One region of the Paenibacillus sp. FSL M8-0228 genome, then DNA from elsewhere that is predicted to be linked to it. Evidence: riboswitches for the same ligand, from Rfam matches in the RefSeq annotation. Region 1 holds a riboswitch; each other region holds the start of a gene.
What was found. Region 1 has a riboswitch for cobalamin ahead of metE (5-methyltetrahydropteroyltriglutamate--homocysteine S-methyltransferase). Riboswitches for the same ligand answer to the same signal wherever they lie in the genome.

Region 2: another riboswitch for cobalamin. It lies ahead of MKY98_RS07030 (ABC transporter substrate-binding protein); the one in region 1 lies ahead of metE (5-methyltetrahydropteroyltriglutamate--homocysteine S-methyltransferase).
Region 3: another riboswitch for cobalamin. It lies ahead of MKY98_RS25705 (ABC transporter substrate-binding protein); the one in region 1 lies ahead of metE (5-methyltetrahydropteroyltriglutamate--homocysteine S-methyltransferase).

Annotation. Positions count from the first base shown of each region.
Region 1 is NZ_JBBOXA010000001.1:5,450,412-5,456,872, forward strand. It holds gene MKY98_RS24655 (glycoside hydrolase family 3 C-terminal domain-containing protein) at 1-926, opposite strand, end outside; gene MKY98_RS24660 (AbrB/MazE/SpoVT family DNA-binding domain-containing protein) at 1,163-1,633, shown strand; gene MKY98_RS24665 (anaerobic ribonucleoside triphosphate reductase) at 1,927-3,876, shown strand; gene nrdG (anaerobic ribonucleoside-triphosphate reductase activating protein) at 3,873-4,370, shown strand; cobalamin riboswitch at 4,550-4,745, shown strand; gene metE (5-methyltetrahydropteroyltriglutamate--homocysteine S-methyltransferase) at 4,907-6,461, shown strand, end outside.
Region 2 is NZ_JBBOXA010000001.1:1,534,357-1,540,817, forward strand. It holds gene cobD (threonine-phosphate decarboxylase CobD) at 1-1,050, shown strand, start outside; gene cbiB (adenosylcobinamide-phosphate synthase CbiB) at 1,040-2,011, shown strand; gene MKY98_RS07025 (histidine phosphatase family protein) at 2,061-2,813, shown strand; cobalamin riboswitch at 2,936-3,127, shown strand; gene MKY98_RS07030 (ABC transporter substrate-binding protein) at 3,335-4,342, shown strand; gene MKY98_RS07035 (FecCD family ABC transporter permease) at 4,339-5,385, shown strand; gene MKY98_RS07040 (ABC transporter ATP-binding protein) at 5,382-6,215, shown strand; gene cobT (nicotinate-nucleotide--dimethylbenzimidazole phosphoribosyltransferase) at 6,259-6,461, shown strand, end outside.
Region 3 is NZ_JBBOXA010000001.1:5,680,610-5,687,070, reverse strand. It holds gene MKY98_RS25715 (xanthine phosphoribosyltransferase) at 128-745, shown strand; gene MKY98_RS25710 (nucleobase:cation symporter-2 family protein) at 739-2,046, shown strand; cobalamin riboswitch at 2,804-3,001, shown strand; gene MKY98_RS25705 (ABC transporter substrate-binding protein) at 3,219-4,799, shown strand; gene nikB (nickel ABC transporter permease) at 4,815-5,744, shown strand; gene MKY98_RS25695 (ABC transporter permease) at 5,759-6,461, shown strand, end outside.

The DNA.
Region 1 (6,461 bases):
GTATGAAACAATGCCCGATCCAAGTCTTCTTCTTGCAGCGATCCTTGTGCCAAAGCTTCTCGAATCGCCCGCTTGGAGAGCTCCGCATCATCTGTAATGCTGTCAATTCCCGCCCGAATAGATTCGGCCACACCTGGCGTGTGGGAATCGTAATACTGATGATCGTTGACAATCCCCATGACATCACCCGCATCACTTACGACAAAGCCGTCCATCCCCCATTCGTCCCTGACAATATCGTTAACCCCATGATATAACGTAGCAGGCGTTCCATTAATCAGGTTGTAGGAAGTCATCATCGACTGGGCGCGGCCTTCCATAAAAGGCTTCTCAAAGGCTCTTAGGTAATATTCTCGCAGGTTTCGTGGATCTATACTGGAGGAGCCACTTCCCCGATCCACTTCATTATTGTTACCCAGAAAATGTTTTAAAGTGGCAACCGCTTTCAAATATACCGGATGATCGCCCTGTATCCCCTTGACTAACTCCTTCGACAGCTCTCCCGTCAAATACGGATCTTCGCCGTAAGCTTCCTCATTGCGTCCCCATCTTGGGTCACGCTCCATATCCACCGTAGGTGCCCACAGGGTCAGACCGTTTAATTTAGGATCACGATGATAGTAGACACGCGCCTCATCTGCGATAACAGAGCCGATTTGACGCATTAACTCCGTATCCCAAGTACATGCCAATCCTACTGGCTGAGGAAATGAAGTCGCCTCACCCAACCATGCTATCCCGTGTGCCGCTTCCGTACCGTGCTTGTAAGCTGCGACTCCCAATCGGTCAATGGCCGGCTGGTATTGCAACATGGATTCGATCTTTTCCTCCAAGGTTAGTCGCGACACGAGATCCCGTACACGCTCATCCAGATGAATCTTCGGATCTTGATATAAATATTCGATATCTGTTGTTTCATGACTCATATCCGTCATCTCCTTATCCCATTTTAAGAATATAATGAAAAGGCATACATGAAAGCGTTTTAATATATCATAGCTAAAAAGGAGTATCCCGGCAACAATACCGAAAACATCCTATACTGGATGAAAGAGAGTCGCAGCATAAAGACAAAAAAAGTTGCATTTTACCTTCAATATACAAAGCTAAAAATAATATTTTTTGGTATAATCAGGATATATCATTGAAGGAGGAAGCGCTGATGAAAAATACCGGAATGACAAGGCCCCTGGATCAATTGGGGCGAATTGTACTCCCTAAGGAAATGCGCACCACAATGGATATCAATATCGGTGATTCGCTTGAATTCTTCGTAGATGAAGAAGGATTTGTATTAAGAAAATACACGGGTGTCTCCTGCAAATTTTGCGGCGCGGTGGATCACTTAACTTATTTTCGGGACAGCTTTATCTGCGCTGATTGCATTCAATTATTAAAGACCGATGAAAATGTGCATGCCACAAGCAATGATGCTATCCAGGCTCAAGAACATACCCAGCCGATCCGAAACAACACAACGTGGCAGCCCAAGCAATCCAGAGTGCAGCAAGGTGAAATGGTAAAAAAGCTTCGCAAGCTAATTCAGGATCACCCGAACCTGCCACAAAAAGTGTATGCAGAAATGCTCGATATCTCCCAAGGCCGGGTGTCCCAGTTGAAAAAGCTACTCTAAACCTTCTAAATCTATATCCCAAAATCATACACAATGTACCGACGACCCTATTCATTTTTTTGTCACAACTTCGATTGCCAGGTATAGAGTAAGGCGCATATCTACGGATGTGCCCCTTACTCTATACCTGGCTTTTTCGTGTCGGCCGCTCTTGCTAATGTGACAATAGTCACATACTCCCGATGTATACGTATATACAATATATAGATCGAAACAATTGGTTATCACTAGATATCATCAATATGTTGTTTTTGTGAAAAATATATATATTTTACTATATGGAGGGTTTTACGATGAAGGTGCTGGAGGAACATCAATTATACGACATCGGCGAGCGGGTCATTGGGGCACAAGATCTGGACATGCTGCGGGAGAATGCAAATTTGAATGGAGAATCGTTCAGCGGCAAAATGAGCAAGCTTGGGTCCGAGTATGCCAAATGGTATGCGCGCCTGCGGGTACTTCCGCCTGAACTGACGAACGCGATTGATCACGGATATGTATATGTTCACGATTTGGACCAATACGCACTCGGAACTACGAATTGTATCTTTATCCCTTTTGGCCGGTTACTACAAGACGGATTCAATACAGGCAATGGCTCTGTACGCACACCGCAAACGATTATGTCCGCCATGGCACTAGTTGCCATCATATTCCAGTCTCAGCAAAATAGCCAATTCGGAGGTGTCTCCGCCAATAAAATAGATTGGGACCTTGCCCCATACGTTGCCCGGTCCTTCCGCAAGCATCTGCGCAAGGGACTTCGGCTGTTCGAGGAAGAGATAGAATCTAGTCTGACTGACGATGAACTACATATGGCCAATCCCCATTTGCAAGAAGCCTGCCCTCGTTCATACGCATTCGCTCGCGAAGAGACGGAGACGGAAACCCGACAGGCTGCTGAATCGCTCATTCATAACCTGAACACCATGAGCAGTCGCGCGGGTGGACAGATTCCATTCACTTCACTGAATTACGGAATGTGCACGTCTGCTGAGGGACGGCTTGTTACTCAATCGCTGCTGGAGGCCACGATTCGCGGCTTGGGTAGCGGGGAAACTCCTATTTTTCCACAGCATATTTTCCAATGCAAAGAGGGAATCAATCAGGCAGAAGGCGACGTCAATTATGATTTGTTCTTACGGGCGGTAGAATGCTCTAGCAGACGGATGTATCCCAATTTTGTGAATGTGGATGCCACCTTCAACCTGCCTTTTTACCGTGCTGATGACCCGGATACCATTATAGCGACAATGGGTTGCCGTACCCGCACCATTTCTGACCGTTTCGGTAGAAATCGGCAGAGTGGCAAGGGAAATCTCTCTTTCAATACCATTAATCTGGTGCGGCTTGGCATTGAGTATGGTATTTGCACAGGCAAACGCCTGACACCTGACCGTGATCGCTTTGATGCGAGACTAGAAGAAGTTATGCGCATTGCGGTGGATGGCTTAATCCATCGCTATCAAATCCAGACCAGCCAGCCGGCCAAAGCCTCGGACTTTATGATGCGCGAAGGGGTATGGGAAGGTGGAGAACAACTAGAGCCAGATGATAAGGTGGGAAGCATACTAAAACACGGTACGCTTTCGATCGGATTCATCGGACTGGCTGAGTGCATGAAGGCACTATACGGGAAACACCACGGGGAGGATGATTTCGTATACCGAGAGGCACAGCGAATCATTACTTCTATGCGCGTGTATTGCGATCGAATGAGTGAATATCACAATTTGAATATTACATTGTTCGCTACGCCTGCCGAAGGTCTGTCGGGCAAGTTCACCTTGCTGGATCAACGTGATTTCGGGATTATTCCTGAGGTAAATGATCGAGAATATTACACGAATTCTTTTCATATTCCCGTGTATTACACGCTCCCGGCTGCTCGTAAAATCAGCTTGGAAGCTCCGTTCCATAACCTATGCAACGCTGGTGCGATATCATACATTGAGCTGGACGGTAATGCGCGGAATAACCCGGATGCGTTTCTTAAAATTGTTCAATACGCGCTGCATCAGAATATCGGCTACTTTTCCATCAACCATCCGGTGGATCGTTGTACGGAATGCGGTTATGAAGGGATTATCGGGACAAGCTGCCCCCAATGTGGCACAGATGAGGAGCACACACACTTTCAGCGCTTACGTCGGGTAACCGGATATCTGACAGGAGATTATACCGTTCGATTTAATGCTGCAAAACAGGCAGAAGTTCGAGACCGGGTGAAACATAAGTGAATTTATGTGGCTACATTCCGGAATCTCTGAATGAAGGATACGGCCTGCGTACCGTCGTGTTCATTAGCGGTTGCCGTCATGCCTGTCCCGGATGCTTTAATCCAGCGTCGTGGAGCTTCCGTGCAGGTGAGCCATTCACCCCCCAACGACAACAGGAGGTCATTCGTGACATCATGGAAAATCCGTTGTTGGACGGACTGACTCTCTGCGGGGGAGACCCGTTTTTCTCAGCAGCAGAATGCTCGCAATTTGTGCGTGACTTCCGTGCGGCCTGTCCCGACCGAACTGTGTGGGCTTACACTGGCTTTGTCTATGAAGATCTACTCACAGATCAGGAGCGACAAAAGCTAGCACTTTTGTGCGATGTGATTGTGGATGGTCGCTTTGTAGAACAGCAAAAGGACCTGACCCTTCCCTTCCGGGGCAGTCGCAACCAGCGTCTGGTAGATGTAAAAGCCAGCATTCAGGCAGGTTACACCGTTTCATTGACTTAAGGCGAAGGTTACTCGGCAAATGCTATATCTAATCTAGGACAAGTCTCCATCATGGATGAGGCTTGTCTTTTTTTGCATATCCCTAACAGATTCCATTGCAGTTTCTATTGCGCATCCTGCAAGTTTCACTTATGATGGTGAACAAGTATACGAGTGCATAATTATTCGTCATACCTTAACCGCATAGCTTGGAGATAGGTGTCTGTTCTATTCAGATCAGGCTTAAAAGGGAAGCCGGTGCAAATCCGGCACGGTCCCGCCACTGTAAACGGGGAACTTTCAGCTGTTCATACAACCACTGGTCCACAGACCGGGAAGGGATGCTGAGAGTCATGATCCGTAAGTCAGGAGACCTGCCTATTTTAACAACATCGCAAGTACCTACGGAAGATAGGGAGGTGTTAAGAGCAGTCGCCGTATTTTTGATTTTTTAATCACGGAGGCATTCTTTCCCCTACTTATTTTTAACTCTGGGGGGAAGAATGCCTTTTTTGGTACGTAAAAATAAAACAGCCACCCACTAGGAGGAAAAGTACATGTCCGTCATTGAATGGCCTGAATTGTCCGGCTTAATTAGCAGTAATCTAGGATATCCGCGTATCGGCGAAAACCGGGAATGGAAGAAAGCACTGGAACGCTTCTGGAACGGCAGTATTAGCGAAAGCGAACTGCAAACGGAAATGAAAAGATTACGGTTGGAGCATCTGAGCAAGCAGCGTGACAAGGGGATTGATCGCATTCCTGTCGGAGACTTCTCCTATTATGATCACATGCTGGATACATCTGTGATGTTTGGTCTCGTACCCGAACGGTTCAACCATCGTCCCGCAGGTCCGATTCCTCTGTCCGTGTATTTCGGGATCGCTCGTGGACAGAAGGGAGCAACCGCCAGTGAAATGACCAAATGGATGAACACCAATTATCACTACATCGTTCCTGAATTGGCAAACGCAGTCCCGGTGTTCACTGAAAATAAACCTTTACGGGCTTATCGTGAAGCAAAACAAGAGCTAGGCATTGATGGGAAACCGGTCCTCATCGGCCCCTATTCATTCGTTACCCTTTCCAAAGGCTATGATCGCAAGGAGCTTGCTTCTATTATAAGAACCTTCCTGCCTTTATACACCCGTGTCCTGTCTGAACTAGCAGCAGAAGGTGTTCAGTGGGTCCAAATCGATGAACCTGTCCTGACCACCTCATTCCCAGTAGAGGATCTGGACATTATTCAGGAAGTCTATGAAGCTTTGGCCCAAGCTGCGCCCTCTTTAAATATAATGCTGCAAACTTACTTTGGCAGCCTGGACCATTATGAGCGTCTGTCCGCACTTCCGGTACAGGGACTGGGTCTTGATTTTGTGTATGATGATGGCGAAAATCTCCAGCATATATTGCAGTATGGTTTCCCTAAAGGAAAAACGCTGGGCGCTGGGGTCATTGACGGGCGCAATATATGGCGCAGCGACCTTAACGCTGTGGCTACCCTGCTGGGTCAGTTAGCAGAACAGACCACTGCCGAGCAGCTTATCGTACAGCCATCATGCAGTCTGCTGCATGTGCCAGTCAGTCTGGAAGCAGAGCACAAGCTGGATCGAGAACTGGTGCAAGCGCTGGCTTTTGCCGATGAAAAGCTTGAGGAAATCGCCGTCCTGACGGCTGCACTTGGCAAACACGATCCATCCGCACTCACCAAGCTTGGACAAAGTGCAGATGCGGTAGCCCGTTTCAACAGCTCAGCGGCACGCGTACAAACAGCTGACGATCTGGCTGACTTGCTGGCAAAGGAGCCTCTAACACGCAGCGTTCCTTTCGCCGAGCGTCGTGAGATTCAGCAAAATAAGCTGAAGTTGCCTCCACTGCCTACGACGACCATTGGTAGCTTCCCGCAAACCGCCGAGATCCGCAAGGCCCGCCTGCACTATCGCAAAGGAGAATGGTCTGCCGAGCAATACCGGACGTTCATCCAACAGCAAATCAAGGAATGGATTGATATTCAGGAGGACATTGGCATTGACGTGCTTGTACACGGGGAATTTGAGCGGACCGATATGGTTGAATTTTTTGGCGAAAAGCTGAATGGCTTTGCTTTTACAC
Region 2 (6,461 bases), 3.9 Mb from region 1:
GGCGGGACTGCTGCTGATTTTGTAGATTTTAGTGCAAATATTAATCCGCTTGGTCCACCGCCTGAGGTGCTTGAGGCGCTGCAACACTCATTTGACACTGTGATTCGCTATCCAGACCCTGGGCATCGGAATTTTAAAAATATGCTCGCACGGCGACTGCATGTTCCACCGGAGTCGTTAAGTATCGGAAACGGAGCGGCTGAGAGCATGGCGCTCTTGTTATTGGGACTAGCTCCTAAGCGTGTGGGTACAGTGGAGCCGTGTTTTTCGGAATATGCCGAGCTGGCTGGCAAATTCGGAGCCGAGGTCAACCGGGTGTATGGGAAGGCCTCGCTTCAATGGAAGGCGGACGTGGAGGACATCCTTCAGCTCATGGAGCAGGTAGATGTTTTGTTCCTCGGGCAGCCGAATAATCCAAACGGTGTGCAGTATGGTGAGCAAGAGCTGTGCGAGCTGGCAGAGGCGGCTGGCACAACGGGGACCGTGCTGGTGGTGGATGAAGCATTCATTGATTTTATTCCGCTGGAACGGCGAATCTCACTGCTGCCTGTGCTGGATCGCTATCCTCATGTGATTTTGATCCGGTCAATGACCAAATTTTATGCCATTCCTGGCCTACGATTGGGTTGTGCGATTGCTCATCCGGACTATATCCGGCGAATGACGGCCAAACAGGTGACCTGGAGTGTGAATGGATTGGCGTTGCTGGCTGGCGAGGCGTGTTTGAGAAGTGGGCAAGCATATGAGCACCAAACACAGGAGCTGATTGCTGCGGAGCGCAACCGTCTGTTAACCGCCTTGGCGGAATGGGGCTGCGGTGTCGTTCCCGGTGAAGCCAATTACGTGCTGGCAAGGGCGCCGGGTACGTGGAGTGCATCGGCTATTCAGCAGGCGCTTGGACAACGCGGAGTTCTTATACGTAGCTGTGCTATGTATCCGGGACTGACGACGAGCCATTTTCGGATTGCGGTCAAGGATGCAGAAGCCAACGACAGGCTGCTATCTGTATTGGGTGAAGTGCTGGAGGAGGAACAGCGGCGTGACAGTTAGCTTGATTATCCTGGCAGCCTACCTTTTGGACAGGATGATCGGTGATCCGAGGTGGTTGCCGCATCCAGTCATCGGTATGGGACATGCCATTTCGGCATTGGAAAAATTGATTCGCCGCCAGGTCCGAAGTGACCGGGGGCTGAAACGTGCGGGTATACTGCTTCCACTCATTGTGGCGGGAGGCTCCTTTGCGCTCGCCTGGGCGCTGTTGCAATTGCTTGCCTGGATTCATCCGTGGTTATCTGTCGGCGCAGAAATAGTGCTGATTGCGACCACGATTGCTTCCAAAGGACTAAAGGATGCAGGAATGGCAGTCTACCGAGCGTTGCAGGCGGATGACCTGGCTGCGGCACGGCGGGAGCTGGGCATGATAGTCGGGCGGGATACGCAGCAACTTGATGAGCCTGAGATTGTACGCGGTACGGTTGAAACGGTCGCTGAAAATATCGTGGACGCGATTATTTCCCCGCTTTTTTATGCCTTGATCGGGGGAGCACCCTTGGCGCTGGCTTATCGTGCTGTGAATACGCTCGATTCCATGGTTGGCTACAAAAATGAAAAGTATCTGCATTTAGGCTGGGCTTCAGCACGTCTAGATGATGTGGCTAACTACATTCCAGCACGCCTGACAGCGGCAATGCTTGTGATAGCGGCGTGGATGTACAAACGAGATGCTGCAAGAAGCTGGCGCACAGTCAAGCGAGACGCTCGTCTGCACCCAAGTCCGAACAGTGGCTTCCCGGAATCGGCTGTTGCTGGTGCATTGGGGATTCGTCTTGGAGGATATAATGTGTATCATGGCGTGCGCTCCTTTCGTGCATACATGGGGGATTGGATACGACCGCTAGAGTCGAAAGATATACGGCATACGATCCAGCTGATGTTCGCCGTGTCCAGTATGTTTGTAGGATTGTGTTTGTTAGGAGCCGCAGGTTGTTTTGCCTTGGGATGGGTGCGGTGAGGGTGAGGAGTGACACACTGAATAATGATCGAGCAGGAAGTGACATTTCTTGAAACAAGATATAGCAGCAAAAAGGACAGTAGAATACGCACAAAGACCGAACTCACAGGAGGATAAGGTGCCGTATGATGCTAAAGAAGATCTGCATTGGGATATGGAGCTCGTGTTAGTTCGTCACGGCACAACCTTATGGAACAAGGAACGTCGATATCTGGGACACTCCGACTTAGGTTTGCTACCGGGGGCAGAGCAGGAATTAAAGCCTTTGCAGGAAAAATTGCAAGGTCAGTCCTTTGCTCGAATCTATTGCAGCGACTTAATGCGATGTCGCCAGACCTTGCAGATCATTGTGCCGGAATCAGAGTTGACGTCTGGGCGTTCCCTATCTACTATGCCTCCTATGATGGAACCATGTCTGCGAGAGCTTCATTTTGGCGAGTGGGATGGAAAAACGTATGACATGCTCAAGGATGTGTCGTTGTATCGGGCTTGGATTGATGAGCCGCAACGGATCACCCCACCTGGTGGAGAGTCTTGGACAGATTTTGTAAATCGTCTGCGCAAATTTCTTGACTCTCTGTATGAATGGCGTGTTGCTATGGAAGTTCAACCCATGGATTTGACTGCTACGTCGCCCTCTGTTTTGGTCGTTACGCATGGTGGCGTAATTCGTCAGCTAGCTTGCATGCTGATACCGGGCCATGATTTTTGGAGTCTGAATCCGAAGCCGGGAGAAGCATTAAGGATTCAATTGAGGCTGGCAGGACCGCACAATTACATAGCGGAAATGCTTCCTCATTAGGTTAGACACCAGCGGATAAAGAGGCTGTTTGGGTTGTAAGCCGCCTCATTTTAACCTATAATCATCAAGTAAAAGAACGGCTTGACTACCACTACATCAAATATCCAGCAGACGAGGTCGGCGCAGCGTGATGAAACTATGGTTTCCCTCCCTGCGCTGTTAAAAGGGAAGTCGGTGTGAATCCGGCGCGGTCCCGCCACTGTAAATGGAAACATGCCCGTTAGTCCTCTTTATATGTTACTAAGCATATGAAAGAATTTCAGGACATGTATTTTACCATAAGTCAGGATACCTGCCCGTCCGCCTGTCACCATAATCCTTCGAGGAAAGGATGACGTGTTCGCAGTGACTGTCCATGCGGAAAGAAGCTGCCGCCTGCGCACGATCTGCGCTAACGTGACCCCTGTGTCCTGATATGAGGATGCGGGGGTTTTTGATAGGAAAAGAAGGCTAGATTTAGAAGATATCTGATGATGTTCAAGTAACGCTCTTAACGATTTATTTATGAAGGGGTGCAAATCATGGCAGGAAAAAAAATAAAGGTGTGGACAACAGGTCTATTGGCTCTGATTTTGGCAGTTGTGCTGAGTGCATGTGGCGCTAATGGAAAAAATGCAGAAAATAAAGAGGGTCAGGCTTCTTCACAGCAGCCGGGACAGGCAGTAAACGCACAAGAGCCTCCGGGCAAAACGGTTTACCCGCTCACAGTTAAAGATGCAACAGGACAGGAATTTACATTCAAAAAAGCGCCGGATAAAATCGTTTCCGTCTCCCCGGCAGAAACCGAGGCGTTGTTCGCCATTGGGCTGGATAAGGAAATTGTCGGCGTCTCCGACTACTCTGATTACCCGGAAGCAGCTACGAAAAAGCCTAAAGTGGGCGGTATTATGAAACCGAACGAAGAGGCGATCATTGCTGCGAACCCGGAAGTCGTTTTTGCAGGGATATCACTTAGTGAACAGGCTACGACCAAGCTGCGCGACATGGGAATTATGATTTTTAAAACGGAACCGAAGACAGTGGAAGATGTCATGGCTAACATCGAATTGTATGGGAAAATCACCGATCATCAGAGAGAAGCAAGAGCGGTGACTGACAAGATGAGAGCAGATGTAGCAGAAGTAAAAGAAGGAATTAAAAATATCGGTAAAGGGCAGAAGCTGCGGGTATACGTCGAGTTTTCACCAGGCTGGACAGTGGGTAAAGGCGAGTTTATGGACGAGCTGATTACGTTGGCGGGCGGCGAAAATGTAGGTGCCACGCAGAAGGGGTGGTACCAAATCAGTGAGGAAAATATTATTGCTGCGAACCCTGACGTGATTTTGTACAGCAAAAGTGTCAAGGACGACAAAACGGGCCAGACGCTCGGTGATATCATTAAAGCTCGCAGTGGATGGGATCAAATATCGGCTGTTCGCCACAACCGGGTGTTTGCCGTGGATGATAATTTGATCAGTCGTCCGGGTCCACGCGTAACGGAAGGTCTCAAGGAAGTGGCCAAGGGCGTGTATCCTGAAATTTTCAAATGAACCGTAAACTGATCGGCTTTGGAGGGACAGGTCTTGTCCTGCTGTTGCTGACGCTGCTGCTCTGTCTTGGCATCGGCTCGGCCAAGCTTCCGGTCAGCCAAATCACGGGCATTCTGGTTAACCACCTACCGTGGTTAGGCGATACGTTTACACCGGATTGGAATACATCCTCAGAGCAGATTATTTTGAAGGTCAGATTGCCACGAGTGTTACTGGGAATGTTGGTAGGAGCAGCGCTGGCGCTGGCGGGAGCCGGATTTCAGGGTGTGCTGCGTAATCCTTTGGCTGATCCGTATACACTGGGGGTATCCTCGGGGGCTTCGGTAGGAGCGGCAGTACTGATTTATTGGGGCCTTCAATTTTCATTTGTTGGCATATGGACGCTGCCGCTAGTGGCATTTACGACCGGAATGCTTACGCTGTGGATGGTGCTGACGTTGGCACGGGAAGGTGGGAAAATTCCGACACAAAGTCTCATTTTGTCGGGTGTGGTGATGCAATCCTTTCTGGGAGCGGTTGTTTCCTTTCTGACAGCCATGTCGAAGGAGACGGTCAATGAAATATTGTACTGGACGATGGGAAGTCTTAGTCTGCGCGGTTGGTCATATACAGGAATCCTTTTACCTTATGTGGTCATAGGGCTGGTATTTCTATGGAACCGGGCACGTGTGCTGAATATTTTGGCTTTGGGTGAACGTCAGGCGGCGCACATGGGAGTTCATGTAGATGCGACGAAGCTATCTGTTCTGATTATTTCCACGCTGCTGACAGCAGCCGCTGTCTCGGTGTGTGGCGTGATTGGCTTTGTTGGACTCGTTGTACCGCATATCATTCGTCTGGTGACAGGTCCTGATTACCGTATGATTGTTCCATTATCTGCGCTCGGCGGAGCTGTTTTTATGGCTTGGGCAGATACGGCGGCTCGCACATTGTTAGCCCCCACAGAAATTCCTCTGGGCGTGATGACGGCCTTTGTTGGGGCACCGTTCTTCGCATATCTCCTGTACCGAAACAAGAAGCTGCGCAGGGGAGGACTGCTGTGACAGAACAAAGTGAATCACAGAAGGTGCGTGATCGGGCATTAGAGGTAGTGGGTCTGACACGTGCCTATGGAGAGTTCCATGCTTTAAAAAATATAAGCTGGAGCGTCGACGAAGGAACTTGGTGGGGGATTATTGGTCCGAACGGCAGTGGAAAATCGACCTTGTTGCATTTGCTTTCCGGTGTAGATCAGCCAACTTCGGGAAACGTTCATATCTATGGCAAAAAGGTCGGTAGCTACAGCAGGAAAGAGCTTTCCCGACTCATAGCCGTACTCCAACAGGAAGGGCTTCCTCCCGTGGGATACACCGTCAGGGAAGTCGTAGAAATGGGACGTTTTCCCCATCAGGACTGGCTAGGCAGGGAAAAGGGTGTTGATGTGGAGGCGATCGCGGATCGCGTGCTGGAGCGATTGGGTCTTACCACGCTGGCGGACAGAGCATTAGACCGTTTGAGTGGGGGACAGCGACAGCGTGTAGCTTTGGCAAAAGTAATGGTGCAGGAGCCACGAATATTGCTGCTGGACGAGCCTACGACCTATCTGGACTTGCGCTATCAGCTTGAATTTATGGAACTGCTGGCAGATTGGCGCCAAGAAACGGGTGTGACGATCATTGCGGTCTTGCATGATCTTAACTTGACAGCCCAATTTTGCGAAGATTTGCTTGTACTCAAGGATGGAATGGTTGAAGGATTGGGAGCTTCATCGAAGTTATTAACTGAGGATCGGATTCGACGAGTATACGGTGTTGAGCCTGTGATGCTTCCGCATCCTGATAGCGGTGTGCCGCAGCTCTTGCTGCGCAGGAGCGCTTCGGATACAGCAGATTAAATAAACGATGAAACACACTTAAAAAGAGCAGGGAGTGGAAGGTATGAACGACAAGCTGCGTCAGCTGATCGATAGCATTGCCCAGCCGGATGGGGTGGCGGCCTCGGCAGCTTCAGCCCATTTGGACCAATTAACAAAGCCACCGGGAAGTCTTGGAAAGTTGGAAAGTGTGGTCATTCAGCTAGCAGGAATTACAGGAGTGGATAAGCCTGAATTCGATCGTAAAACGGTTATGGTCATGGCTGC
Region 3 (6,461 bases), 230 kb from region 1:
AAGGACAGGCTTCACTTGAGAAACAACTCAAGGGAGCCTGTCCTTTTTTGGTTTTGGCAGGTTTTACTGTTCAGGATTTTGCAAAATCCTCACTATTTTAAAGTACAGAAGGAGCGATACTCGCATAATGAAAGTTTTGGAGGAACGTATTCGTCAAGAAGGACAAATTTTATCTGACACCGTATTAAAGGTGGATTCATTTTTGAATCATCAGGTAGATACAGCATTAGCATTAGAGATTGGTAAGGAGTTTGCACGCCTGTTCGGCAGTGCTCCGATCACCAAGGTGCTTACCATTGAAGCTAGTGGTATTCAATTTGCAATGGCTACTGCTATTGCCTTGGGGGTCCCGTTCATTTATGCGAAGAAAAAGAAGGCCATCACGCTGAATGAGCAGGTATACTTCGCAGAGGTTCATTCGTTCACTCGGCAGGAAACCTATCAGGTGAGTATCTCCCAAAAATACCTTGATGCCAGCGACCATGTGCTGATCGTAGATGATTTTTTGGCAACTGGTGCAGCATTGGTCGGACTTACGGATATTGTAAAGGAAGCAGGAGCGGAGCTGGCCGGGGTTGGCTGTGTGATTGAGAAGAGCTTCCAGGAAGGCCGTGGACTGTTGGAGCAAAGAGGCATCGCCGTACGTTCTCTTGCGCGTATCGCTTCCATGGCACCAGGCGAGGTCGATTTTATAGAGGAAGCTGGCGTAGTAATTGCTCCTGTTAAGGAGAATGTGGGATGTTAAGTAAACAAAAGTTATTCGCACTGGGCTTCCAGCATGTCATGGCGATGTACGCTGGAGCCATTGCTGTACCTCTAATTGTAGGGGGAGCATTGCACCTGACTCCAGCCCAGATGGCTTATTTGGTGGCTGCCGATCTGTTCACTTGCGGGATTGCTACGTTATTACAAATTATGGGCACACGCTTTTTCGGTAGTAGACTGCCTGTCATTTTAGGCTGTACGTTTACGGCAGTAGGGCCTATCATCGCGATTGCTTCGACCTCAAATTTGGCGACAGCGTACGGTGCCATTATTTTGTCTGGTATATTCGTGGTGCTTGCGGCACCGCTGTATGGCAAGCTGCTACGCTTTTTCCCGACGGTCGTTACGGGTTCGGTCGTTACAATTATCGGTCTATCCCTTATTCCGGTGGCGATGAACAATGTAGCAGGTGGCCAGGGCAGCGCGGATTTTGGACAGCCGCGTAATTTGCTGCTGGCGCTGGTTACATTATTGGTTATTCTGCTTGTGAATCGGTTGGCAAAGGGCTTTATGCGCTCGATTTCCGTGCTCATCGGTCTGTTTGCAGGCACGGTGGTTGCTTATGCGATGGGAATGGTGCATTTTGCTCCCGTGGCAGATGCGTCATGGGTGAGTGTTGCGCAGCCATTTTATTTTGGTAAGCCAGAGTTTAGCATTATGGCAGTTTGTACGATGATTATCGTCAATATTGTCAGCATGGTCGAGTCTACGGGTGTTTATCTGGCAGTAGGCAAGGCGATTGATCAAAAGGTAGAGCAAAAGCAGATCGTCAATGGACTCCGTTCGGAAGGACTTGCGATTATGCTTGGGGGTATTTTTAACGCGTTTCCTTATACAGCCTTCTCGCAAAATGTGGGTCTGATCTCGCTCACACGCGTCAAATCGCGGAACGTTATTTTTGCTGCGGGCGGTATCATGGTTGTTCTCGGTTTGCTGCCTAAGCTGGCTGCTTTAACGACAGTGATTCCTAACGCTGTGCTGGGCGGGGCGATGATCGTCATGTTTGGCTCGGTCGCTGCATCAGGCATGTCTATTTTGTCAGAAGTGGATCTGCGAAAGGAAAGCAATCTGCTGATCGCAGCATGCAGTATTGCTGTGGGCCTAGGTTCTGCCGTTCTGCCACAAATGTTCGACCAGCTGCCGAGCTTTGCCAAAATGTTGTTGCAAAATGGTATTGTTTCGGGCTCGATTACAGCGATTGTCTTGAACATCGTTTTGACGAGAAAACAAGGGGAATCGGTCAAAAGCGTGACGGTTCAGGAGGTTCCACAGAAGGTTTGATGATTAGAAATAAATAAAGATAGCCGGAGAGAGGACGTATGCCTCTTTTCCGGCTGTTTGGCATGGGGTTATCCAGATAGTATATCCCCTTGCTGTCTGGGGATATATAGATAAACTGCGGAATGAAATGGGTAGCTCTAATTTGGTGCGTTTTCCAGTTTACTTACTAGAAGAATTTGCTAGAGCAGCGGGCGATATTATGGTATAATTTACCTTATGGATTTTGAATAGTGGTGGATGTTTTCGGACCACGGTGCAGCTTCCCGAAAGGGGGTGAAGCCGATGGTCAACCTTGTGTCGTGCTACGATGTGTTGCGTTGGATGGTTACGTTACTAAGCCTGGCGTTTAGTATTCGTAAACTTTATCGCTGGCTACGTCGAAAATTTCGGAACAAGCGAAAACCCACCGCGTAATTAGGTTGGCCCCTAACGGTGGGTTTCGTTTGCATTGACATTTAGTTATGCAGCGCGCCGTGGTGGTGATCCACAGCCTTTCAAGTCCTAAGAGTCTTTGCCGTTGGCGCGGCGAAGACTCTTTTTAGTATACGGACACGGTGGTTTACTCTATACCTAATTTTAACACTTCAATTGCGTGCACGCAATTGGAGGTTATGTCTTGTTTCTACCTTATCGTTCAAATTTAAATTATTGTGCAGCCTTTATTGACAAGCCTGTGACAACAAAATAAGATCGTAATGAAAAGAAATAAAGGAAGAAAACAGGTGTGAGCCGGACAACTCTATGTATGGGGTTTCGTAGAGACGATGTACATAGTTGTTGAGCATGTTCACTTAAAAGGGAAGTTCGGTTGATTCCGACACGGGCCCGCCACTGTATACAGGCATCAGCAGGATACTGCTGGAGCTTTCAGAACAGCCACTGGAATTGTGAAGAACCGGGAAGGCCTGAAAGATACGCCTGGAGTCAGGAGACCTGCCTGTTTTGACATCACTGTCAGACCCACGGGATGCTGGGGAGGTGGTTAGGCGTGCTGCATACGGAATGTCTGAAACCGATCTGATCCCTTCTATGTTTTTGGAGTTGGCTTCGAGGTGAGTTCTGACATTTTATATTGAAGGCATTTCTGACTGCTAATTAAGTGGTCTGGAATGCTTTTTTCGCGTTTTGCGTTAGGTTTATGCGATTTTACAAGATAGAGGGGGATTCATCGAATGATAAGCAGTCGTAGTAGGCGTTCATGGTTGATATGTACAGGGGTGATGCTGCTGCTGGCAGTTATGGCTCTTTCGGGATGTGCCAGCAATAGGACGTCGGATAGCTCCGGCAAGGGTGAAAACGCGTCAGCACAACAAACAGCGACAGATAAAAAGCTGGTAATGGCGTATACATGGAAACCGTCAGGCGTTGACCCGCATGGAGATAATAGCTGGGATGTGATGCGATCCGGTGCAGGTGAGACACTGGTACGTTTGAATGAAAAGCTGGAGCCTGTGGCTTGGCTGGCAAAGGAGTGGAAGCAGGATAGCCCTACAGTTTGGACGTTCAGCTTGCAGGATAAAGTCACTTTTCATAATGGAAAAAGTATGGGTGCAGCAAGTGTAAAAGCGTCTTTGTTACGCTCTATTGAGAAAAGCCATCTGGCGAAGGATTTACTGAATGTGAAGTCCATTGATGTAAGCGGCCCGCTGGCCTTGAAGATCACGACAAACCAGCCGAATGCGGCGTTGGTGTCTAATCTAGCTGATCCATCGACGATTGTACTGGATGTGGCATCGATGAAAGATGAACAGAGTTACCCAGCGATGACAGGCGCCTTTAAAATCAAAGCGTTCAACAAGGACCAATCGTTGGTCGTGGAGCGTTATGACGGATATTGGGGCGAGAAGGCACGACTGGCTGAAGCGACGATGAAGTTCATTACGGACGGGAATTCGCGCCTGATGGCGCTGCAATCCGGCGAGGTGGACGTAGCGACGGATATTCCGGTTGATAACGCAGAGGTACTGAAAAAGAACGGCAAGCTGCAAGTGCTGTCAGCTCCGTCCTTGCGCACCCATATGATCGTGTACAATATGGAATCGCCAGTATTCAAGGATGTGGCGAACCGTAAGGTGGTGGACAGCCTGATTCCACGCGCATCGATTGTGAGCGCCGTCATGAGGGACTTCGGTACGGAGGCAAGCAGCCCGTTCCCGAGCATTCTTCCCTTCGGTAAAGTTGAGCGTAAAGCGCTGGACGGAACGGCAGAGCAACTGTTGACGAAGGATGGCTGGCAGAAGGACGCCCAAGGGACATGGACTAAGCAAGGCAAGCCGTTCGAGGTTACGCTGCTGACTTTCCCTCAGCGTCCGGAGCTCTCTGTTATGGCTGAGGTCATCCAAAGCCAATTGCTGAAAGAGGGAATCCAGGTCAAGATTCGCAAGGTGGAAAATATCGACGAGGCGTTGACCAAAAACGATTGGGATTTTGCTATGTACAGTATGCTTACTGCTCATACAGGAGAGCCGCAATATTTTATGGACATGTTTTATTCTTCGAAAAGCGAAGCCAATGTAAGCCGTTATAGTTCCAAACCGCTAGAGAGTATTCTGAACAGCCTGAAGCTGGCGAAGGATACAGCGCAGCGTAATGCCATGACACTACAAGCGCTGGATATCATCAATACGGATTTGCCACAGTCGTTCATTGTGCATCCTGATAATGTGTTTGGCGTGAAAAAAGGGGTGGAGGGTTTTACACCCCATCCGATCGAGTATTACTACATTACGACGCAATCCGATATTGCGGAATAACGAGCTGCGTATCCTATGATTCGTTTTATACTGGAACGTGTGGCGCAGCTGCTTATCATTGTATTCGTGGTATCCACGCTGACTTTTGTACTGATGCGGCTGGCCCCTGGAGACCCTGCTACCATTTTGCTCACCGCGCATAATATCCCTGCCTCTGAGGAAGCCTTGACGACGCTACGAAAGGAACTGGGCTTAAACGAACCGCTTCATATTCAATATGTGAACTGGCTGCGGGATGTGTCCACAGGGCATTGGGGCACTTCGTATGTATCCAAGGAGTCGGTGCTAGCCGAACTGTGGAACAGACTGCCCGCTACTGTGGAGCTAGCTGCTGCGGGCTTCGCCGTCATGACGGTGCTTACGCTGGGGCTGGGGCTGGCTGCCTCGCTAAAAATCAGCGGCCCACTGGATCGTCTGGGCAGGCTGTTCGCCCTGCTGGGATCGTCGATCCCCTCTTTTTGGTTTGGTTTTCTGTTGATCTATCTATTCTCCGTTCGCTTGGGCTGGCTCCCATCCATGGGAAGGGAGGACTGGACACATCTAGTGCTCCCAGCGCTGACTCTTGGCGCAGGTTTGGGAGCTGTGCAAGCACGCGTACTGCGCGCTCAAATGCTGGAGCTGGGTGACCGGAATTTTGTGAAAGCAGCGAAGGCTCGAGGCTTTTCACGTTTGCATATCCTGTTTTTTGAGATATTTAGGCATGCGGTTCTGCCTATAATTACACTGCTAGGTACCAATCTATCATTTATGCTGGCAGGTAATGTGATTGTAGAGACCATTTTTTCATGGCCGGGGTTGGGCAAGTATTTTATAGATGCGATTACACAGCGAGATTATCCGGTGATTCAGGGGTATGTTATTTTTGCCGTATTTTTAATTGTAGGAGTTCAGTGTTTGGTGGATGTGGTCCAGACGGCGATAGATCCGAGGCTGCGTTTGCGTTAAGGAGGAAGCTGAAAATGAAAAAGATACGGCTTCCCTTTAAAGGAAGCTTGCTGGCAGGAGGCGTACTGTTTGGTCTGATCGTGCTGCTTGGGTTATTGGCTCCATGGGTCGCTCCTCATGATCCTCTTCAAGTGGATCTTTTGAACCGCCTGGCACCACCTAGTCGGAAATACCCTTTCGGTACGGATCATCTGGGCCGGGATGTGCTATCACGGCTCATTTACGGGATTCGGATGAGCGTGCTAATCGCATGTGCAATTACTGTAGCTACGTTGTGCTTCAGTCTGCCTATAGGGTTGCTTATTGGTTATGTGCGCGGACGCGTGGACCAGCTGGTTATGCGAGGAATCGACGGGGTACTGGCTTTTCCTGATATTATTTTAACGGTGGCGATTGTGGGCATTTTGGGCCCAGGTTTTGTTAACATGACCTTTGCGATTATTGCGGTAAGGTGGGCGGGCTATGTCCGGTATATCCGTAGTCTGGTTCAAAAAGCCTGTCAGGAGGACTACGTTCGGTATGCCCGTTTATCCGGCAATTCACACGTACGTATACTGAGCCGTTATGTATTGCCACAAGCGTTGCCGCAGTTGTTGGTTTATGCGGTATGGGATATCGGACGCGTGGTGCTGATGATCGCTGGGCTGTCCTTTCTTGGACTGGGTGTACAGCCGCCCAGGCCAGAATGGGGCGTGATGCTGCATGATGCCACCTCAT